One region of the Pseudohaliea sp. genome, then DNA from elsewhere that is predicted to be linked to it. Evidence: predicted binding sites of a transcription regulator. Region 1 holds the regulator's gene; the other holds the start of a gene.
What was found. Region 1 encodes PhoB, which activates phosphate uptake and scavenging genes when phosphate is short. Its sites were predicted from a motif close to TGTCATAAANNTGTAACA; they were not measured.
Positions count from the first base shown of each region.

Region 2: the regulator PhoB is predicted to act here: its motif matches at 2,598-2,615, upstream of ACX93N_RS12690 (Na/Pi symporter).

Region 1 is NZ_JBTOLW010000029.1:31,340-35,219, forward strand. Features, by position in the region: gene ACX93N_RS13200 (ABC transporter permease subunit) at 1-132, opposite strand, end outside; gene ACX93N_RS13205 (PstS family phosphate ABC transporter substrate-binding protein) at 129-1,088, opposite strand; gene phoR (phosphate regulon sensor histidine kinase PhoR) at 1,090-2,364, opposite strand; gene phoB (phosphate regulon transcriptional regulator PhoB) at 2,361-3,071, opposite strand; gene ACX93N_RS13220 (transglycosylase SLT domain-containing protein) at 3,204-3,809, opposite strand; gene ligA (NAD-dependent DNA ligase LigA) at 3,806-3,880, opposite strand, start outside.
Region 2 is NZ_JBTOLW010000027.1:19,766-23,645, forward strand. Features, by position in the region: gene ACX93N_RS12685 (ABC transporter ATP-binding protein) at 1-1,175, shown strand, start outside; gene ACX93N_RS12690 (Na/Pi symporter) at 1,182-2,453, opposite strand; gene ACX93N_RS12695 (DUF3450 domain-containing protein) at 2,673-3,455, shown strand; gene ACX93N_RS12700 (MotA/TolQ/ExbB proton channel family protein) at 3,452-3,880, shown strand, end outside.

The DNA of each region.
Region 1 (3,880 bases):
CCAGAGCAGGTAGAGCAGCATGAGAAGGATGGTGCCCAGTACACCCACGCCGGCGGCACCGACCAGCGCGCTGGTCCCCCGATCAAACCAGCGGCGGTGGCGATCGACCCGGCTGTCGGCAAGGCGGCTCACAGACCCAGGGCCTCGCGCTGCGCCTCGATCAGCGTCACCGGCAGCGGCACGTAGCCGTCCTGGAGTACCAGGCGCTGTCCCTCGCGGGAATAGACGAAGCGAAAGAACTCGCGGACCAGCGCGGTGAGCGGCTGCCCCGGCGGGCGGTTGACGTAGGCGTAGAGATAGCGCGCGAGTGGATAGCGGCCGCTGCCGGCGGCTTCGGCGGTCGGCGGGACCGCCGGCCCGCTGCCGTCACTGATCGCGAGCGGACGCACACCCGCGGACTCGTAACCCAGGCTCGAATAGCCGATGGCGCCGGGCGACGCGCCGACGGCATGCACCACGGAGGCCGACCCGGGGAGCTCGTTCACGAGCGGATGGAAGTCCCCTTGGCACAGTACCTCGCTGCGGAAGTAGCTGTGCGTGCCCGAGGCGGTGTTGCGTCCGTAGGCTACGATGGGGCGGCCGCGCCAGCTGCCGCCCAGGCCCAGGTCCCCCCAGTGGGTGAAGCGCCGTGCGGCACCGCAGCGCCGGGTGATCGAGAAGACTGCGTCGAGCTCGGCGAGGGAGAGCGCCCGGAGCGGGTTGTCCTGGTGTACGAAGACCGCCACTGCGTCGACGGCGACAGGCACGGCAGTGGGAGGGTAGCCGAAACGCCCGCGAAAGGCCTCCACCTCGCGCGCGGTCATGGCGCGGCTCATGGGGCCGAGTTCAGCTGTGCCCTCTGCCAGCGCCGGTGGTGCCGTCGCCGACCCGGCGGCCTGCACTTCCACCGTCACCGCCGGGTGGTGGGCGCTGAACGCGCGCGCCCACAGGGACATGAGGTTGGCCAGCGTATCCGAGCCGGCACTGCCCAGGCTCCCGACCAGGCCCGAGGCGGGCTCATAGGGCGGCAGGGTGCGGTCCCCAAGGGCCGGCGCGGCTACCAGGGCCAGCAGCAGGCACACGCGACGCCAGGCCCTGCCCGCACGCACGTCAGGCGGCGAAGGCCAGGGTAAAGGTACTGCCCTCCCCCGGCTCACTCTCGATGCGCAGCTCCGCCCGGTGAGAGGCGGCGACGTGCTTGACGATGGCAAGGCCCAGCCCCGTACCGCCCGTTGCGCTCGAGCGGCTCTCGTCGACCCGGTAGAAGCGTTCCGTCAGGCGCGGCAGGTGTTGCTCTTCAATGCCCGGGCCCTGGTCCACGACCGACAGCAGCAGTTCGTCGCCCTCGCGGCGCCAGTGAACCAGCACCGGCTTGTCGTCCGGGCTGTACTTGATGGCATTGAGCACCAGGTTGGAAACGGCGCTGTGCAGTTCGCGGTAATCACCGGCAACGCCGTCGCGCGTGTCCAGGCGCACTGCCACGACCCGTTCCGGGTGCGAGTGCGCCAGCTCGTCTCGAAGCTCCTCGACCAGGCCCGCCATGTCCACGCGCTCCGTCTTCTTCTCGCTGCGCACGCTCTCGATGCGCGAGAGCCAGAGCAGATCGTCGAGAAGGTTCTCCATACGCCGGGCCTGCAGTTCCATCTGTTCCAGCGGCTTGTGGAAGCGCGGGTCCAGCCGGTCTCCCGCGGCCATGAGGGTGTCGAGGTAGCCCTTGAACACCGTGAGCGGAGTGCGCAGCTCGTGCGAGACATTGCCGACGAAATCCCGCCGCTGCTGCTCCAGCTGCAGCATGCGGGTCACATCGCGCACGAAGAGAAGGAAATCACCGTCGGCAAAAGTGGTGACCTCCATCTGCAGGAAGCGAGGCGCACCGCCCTTCAGGCCGACCTGCAGGGGCTGGGAGAAATCGCCGTTGATGAAGTAGCGGTGGAACTCGGGCAGGCGCACGAGGTTCAGGATCAGCTGGCCCCGGTCCCTGGGGTACTCGAGACCGAGCAGCGTGCGGGCAGCCTCGTTGCACCACTCGATGGCCCCGGCCTGGGTGAGGATGACCACCCCGTCGCGCATGGAGGCGAAGGAACTCTGCAGGTAGTCGACGGTGGACTGAAGCCGGCTGCGCGCCTCGCGGTTCTCCCGCTGCAGGCGGTAGATGGTGTCGTAGACGACGCCCCAGATGCCGAAGCTCTCCGGCGGCGTCTGCTCCGGATCCTCGAGCCAGCGGCGCATGCGCCAGATCTGGTAGAGCCAGACGCCGCTGATGGTCCCGAGGCCCACGGTGAGCATGGCCAGAGGGTAGCCGAACAACCAGCCGGCCAGCGCCGACGCGGCCAGCACCAGCAGCAGCTTGCGCAACTCCCCACGCCAGCTACCGGCCAGGTTCACCCGGTGGGAGCCCCCCGAGCGGAGAAGCGGTACCCGGTGCCGCGCACGGTCTGGATAAGGCCGCTGTAGTCACTGGCGCCGGCCGACAGCGCCTTGCGCAGGCGGCGGATGTGGACGTCGACGGTGCGTTCCTCAACGTAGACGTTCGCACCCCAGACCTGGTCGAGCAGCTGGTTGCGCGTGTAGGCCCGCTCCGGGTGCGCCATGAAGAACTGCAGCAGGTTGAACTCCGTGGGACCCATGTCGAGTGGCTCGTCGGCGAGAAAGACACGCCGGCTCTTGCTGTCCAGCACCAGTTCGGAGACCTGCATGCGGTCACTGGCCTCCGCCCCGCCCGCCCTGCGCAGCAGGGCCTTGATACGCGCAATGAGTTCCCGCGGTGCGAAGGGCTTGGTGATGTAGTCGTCGGCGCCGACGTCGAGGCCCTGGATGACGTTGTCCTCCGCCGTCTTCGCAGTCAGCATGATGACCGGTATCTCCCGCGTCCCCTCGTCGCGCTTCAGGCGACGGAGCAGTTCGATGCCACTGCCCCCGGGAAGCATCCAGTCGAGGAGGACGATGTCCGGCCGCTGGTCGACGATAGTGGCATGGGCGTCCTGGATGTTATCGGCCTCCAGACAGCGGTAATCGACGATCTCGAGCGCCATGCGCAGCATGTCGCGGATTGCGAACTCGTCGTCGACCACCAGGACGGTGCGTTCACTCATGGCACGGTAGCCTGCATGGGAATTTGTCCGCGAAGTCTGCCGCCGCACTGTGACAATAACATGACAGATCGGCCCCTTTTTGCAACAGGGCCGTCACAGTCAAAAGCCTGTCGCAGCACCGCGCCCCGTCCCTCAGAACCAGCCGAAGAACCAGCCATCGTCCTCGAGTTCTTCCCGGCAGGCCGGCAGCTGTCCGCTGTACAGCGAGGACCGGCGCTCGACCTTGCGCGCCACGGAGCGCAGCCAGTCCTTGCTCCTGAAGCTGCCCCGGGCAAAGCCACCGTGGCCTTCGTGGTACGCCAGGTAGAGCCGGTAGGCGTCGTCCGGCCGGATGCCGTTGCGCCTGGTTGACTGGTGGTTGTACCAGCCGATGAAATCGATGGCGTCACCGAAATCGTCGCGGTCGGCGCCGTAGTTGCCGGCGCTGCGCTCGTAGGCGCGCCAGGTGGCCTTGAGCGCCTGGCTGTAGCCGTAGGAGTCGGAGGGGCGCGGCCCGGGAATGAAACCGAAGATCTTCTTCCGCGGCGGCTTGGCTTTGGCGACGAAACGCGATTCCTGGTGCATGATCGCCATCAGCACCGGGATCGGGCTGCCCCAGCGCTCACTCGCATCCCGTGCATCATCATACCAGCCGTCCTTGTCGCGGAAGATCTCGCAGAGATTGTCGAGGTCCCGCGGCGGTGTCGTGGCGCAACCGGCGACAACAAGGCACAGCGATACCAGCAGCAGCGTTCTCACGGCCGTCCCCCGTGTTCGTCGAGAAAGGCGAGGAATGCGGCCTCGTCGATGACCGGCACCTCCAGCGCTTC
Region 2 (3,880 bases), on a different contig from region 1:
ATCCTCGGCAGCGCATGGGCTTCTACCCGCACCAGCTCTCCGGTGGCCAGCAGCAGCGGATCATGATCGCCATGGCGCTCGCCTGCGAACCGGAGGCGCTCATCGCCGACGAGCCGACCACGGCCCTCGACGTGACCATCCAGAAGCAGGTGCTCGAGCTCATCCGCGACCTCGCCCGCTCGCGGCGCCTCGCCGTGCTCCTGATCACCCACGACATGGGTGTCGTGCGGCAGACGGCCGACCGGGTCGCTGTCATGTACCGCGGGCGCATCATCGAGGAGGCCAGCGTGGCTGCCTTCTTCGCCGCGCCAAAGGAGGACTACAGCCGGCGCCTCATCGACGCCCTGCCGGGGAAGGACAGTTTCCTGCCACCCGTTCAGGCGCCGCCGCTCCTGGAGGTGCGGGATCTTGCCGTGCATTTCCCGGTGCGCGGAGGCCTTCTGCGCCGGGTGCAGGACGTCACCCGCGCGGTGGACGGCGTCTCCCTCACCCTCGCCCGCGGCGAGACCTTCGCCCTCGTGGGCGAGTCCGGCAGCGGCAAATCGACGCTCGGCCGGGCCATCCTCGGCCTGGAGCCCGCGAGCGGTGGCGAGATTCATTTCGACGGCACCCGCATCGACGGCCTCGACCGCGGCGCGCGGCAGTCTTTCCGCCGCCGCATTCAAGTCATTTTCCAGAATCCCTACAGCTCGATGAACCCGCGCATGGCGATCGGCGCCATCATCGCCGAGGGCATGCTGAGCCTGGGCATAGAAGCCGCGGAAAGCCGTCGCGATGAGCGGGTGGCCGCTCTGCTGGAACGGGTCCGGCTGCCCGCGGACTGCGCGCGTCGCTACCCGCACGAACTCTCCGGCGGGCAGCTCCAGCGCGTCGCCATCGCCCGCGCCCTGGCGGTGGACCCGGAACTCATCATCTGCGATGAGCCGACCAGCGCGCTCGACGTATCGATCCGTGCGGACGTACTGGCGCTGCTCGCCGAGCTGCAGCGTGAGGACGCGTTGGCAATGCTGTTCATCACCCACGACCTGTCCATCGTGCCCGGGCTCGCCCACCGTGTCGGCGTGATGCGCTCCGGCCTGCTCGTGGAAACGGGGACCGCGGAGAAAGTACTCAACGCACCGGCGCACCCCTACACGCAGGAACTGCTCGCCGCCGTGCCCCGCGTCAGCGGCTGAGGGGGCCTACTCGAGGCGCAGATCCACGGCCTCCACCTCGTCCTGCAGGCAGCCGATGTCCTCACGCTCACAGACCTCGACGGGCAGGTTCGGCTGGCGCCGCTCGAACAGGTATTCCGCACCGAACACTACGCCGGGGAGCACGAAGAACAGGGTCGAGATATAGCCGAGCGCCCAGCCCCGGTGGCCTTCCACGCGGCGGCCGAGCCACTGGCTGGAATGGACCGGCAAATCGCGCAGCACCGGGACCAGGGTGAACGCGAGCACGCCGAGGACATTGTAGAGCAGGTGCACGAGCGCAATCTGCAGCGCGAGTTCCTGGTTCGATCCGGTAATCGCGGTGGCCGCAAGCAGCGCCGTGACGCAGGTACCGATGTTGGCGCCCAGGGTGAACGGGTAGATCTGCCGGGTCGAGAGCACCCCGGCACCGGCCAGCGGGACCACCAGGCTCGTGGTGGTGGACGAGGACTGTACCAGGACCGTCACCAGGGTCCCGGATGCAATGCCCGTGAACGGCCCGCGGCCGATCGCGGTATCGATGATGCCCTTCGCGCGTCCGCTCATGGCGGCGCGCAACAGTCCGCCGAGGCACAGCACGGACGTGATGATGCAGGCGACCCCTGCGGCGATGGTCAGCAAGGCCGCCGGTGTCTGTGGCAGCAGGCCGCCAAGCAGGTCGCGCAGGCCGTGACCCAGGGGATCCGTGGCCGCGCCCACGAGGTTGAACCCACCGACCGACGCTTCCGGCCCGCCGCTCAGTGCCGCGGCGAGCACCCGGCCCATCCGCTCCAGCGGGTGGAACAGGGCCTCGATCGGAAGGAACACGACAATGCTGTAGAGGTTGAAGAAGTCATGCACCGTCGCCGCCTCGAAGGAGGCGCGGAAGGCGCCGCGCTGGCGGAGGTTGCCGAGGCTGACGATGGTATTGGTGATGGTGGTCCCCATATTCGCGCCCATGATCATGGGCACGGCGATGGATACGGGCACGCCGCCGGCGACCAGCCCGACGATGACCGACGTGACCGTGCTCGAGGACTGCACCAGGGCCGTGGCCAGGGTGCCGAGGATGACGCCGACCACCGGGTTGCTGGCAAAGGCGAAGATGGCAGCGGCGCCGTCGGCCCCGCCGGAGGCCCACTTGAAGCCAGTACCGATCGTACTGACGCCGACCAGCAGCAGGTAGATGAAGAAAGCGACGCCCGCCCAGAGCGCAGCGGGGGAAAGACGCTTGACCACCGCGGCCTCGTCGGCAACGGCGGCGGCTGGTTCAACAGGCATGGGGGCATCCCGGTATAAGCACTCCGGGAGTGTCGCTGTCCTTCATGACAACGCAGTGACAGGCCCGTGACAGTAGCCGGACACGGTTGACCGAGGTCAATGAGTCGACCGCCTCACCCCGCGAAACGGCTGCCGCGTTCGTTATGACACATTCCTGTAACAGAATTCCTTTTTCCTTGGGAAGCTTCAGTAAATGCACCTTCGAAACCGGGAAAGCCCATGACACGCAGAACCCGACTGGCCCTGCCAATCCTCATCGCCCTGGGCGCCAGCGCGGCGCCGCCACTCCCGGCCCAGGGGGACCTTGAGCGGATCGAGGGCGAAGGCCTCGCCCGCAGCGAGGAGCGCCGCGAAAGCCAGGCGACCGTCGATGCGCTGAACGCGGAGAACCGCGGGCTCCTCGAGGACTACCGGGGGGAGCTGCGCATCGTTCGCGGTCTCGAGGATTACGTGGCCATGCTCGACCGGCAACTGTCTGCCCAGGACGAGGAAATCACGGCCCTCGAGCAGTCCATCGGCGACGTGGCGGTGATCGAGCGGCAGATCCTGCCGCTCCTCGCCAGGATGCTCGACAGCCTGGAGAGCTTCATCCGTCTCGATGTGCCCTTCCTGCTCCCGGAGCGGAAAGCCCGTGTGGGTCGCCTGCGCGCCATGCTCGCGCGCTCGGACGTGACCACGGCGGAGAAGGCGCGGCGGGTTTTCGAGGCCTACCAGGTCGAGAGCGACTTCGGCCGCACCATCGAGGCCTACAAGGCGAAGATCGATGCCGGTAACGGCACCGTCGACGCCGACATGCTGCGCATCGGCCGCGTCGGCCTCTACTACCGCACCATCGGTGACGGCCGCCTCGGCTACTGGAACCACGCACAGGGGCAGTGGGTGTCTCTGCCGACCTCGCCCTACCGGCGCCTCGTGGACCAGGGGCTCCGCGTCGCGCGGCAGGAGATCGCCCCGGAACTGGTGAGCATTCCCCTGGTACCGAATGAGGTCGAGCGCCCATGAATACCCTGAAGCCCCTGCTGGCGGCCCTGCTGCTGCCGGCCCTGGTCCTGGCTGGCGCGGCCCGCGCCGCAGACGCCCCGGACGAAGGTCCACTCACACTGGAGTCACTTCTTGAGGCCGTCCGCGAGGGCCGCGTCGGCGACCGCGCCGAGGATCGGGAGCGGATCGCGCACTTCCGCGCCGAACAGGCCGAGCGCGAGCGTCTCCTCGCCGAGGTCCGGAGCCGCCGCGCAGAGCTCGAGGCCCGCAGCACCGCGATGGAAACGCGCTACGAGGAGAACGACCAGGCCATCGGCGAACTCGAGGAGCGCCTGCGCGAGCGCATGGGGTCACTGAAGGAACTGTTCGGCGTTCTCCAGCAGGTGGCCTCGGACGCCCAGGGCCAGTTTCACGTGTCCCTGAGCCGTCTCGAGCACCCGGATCGC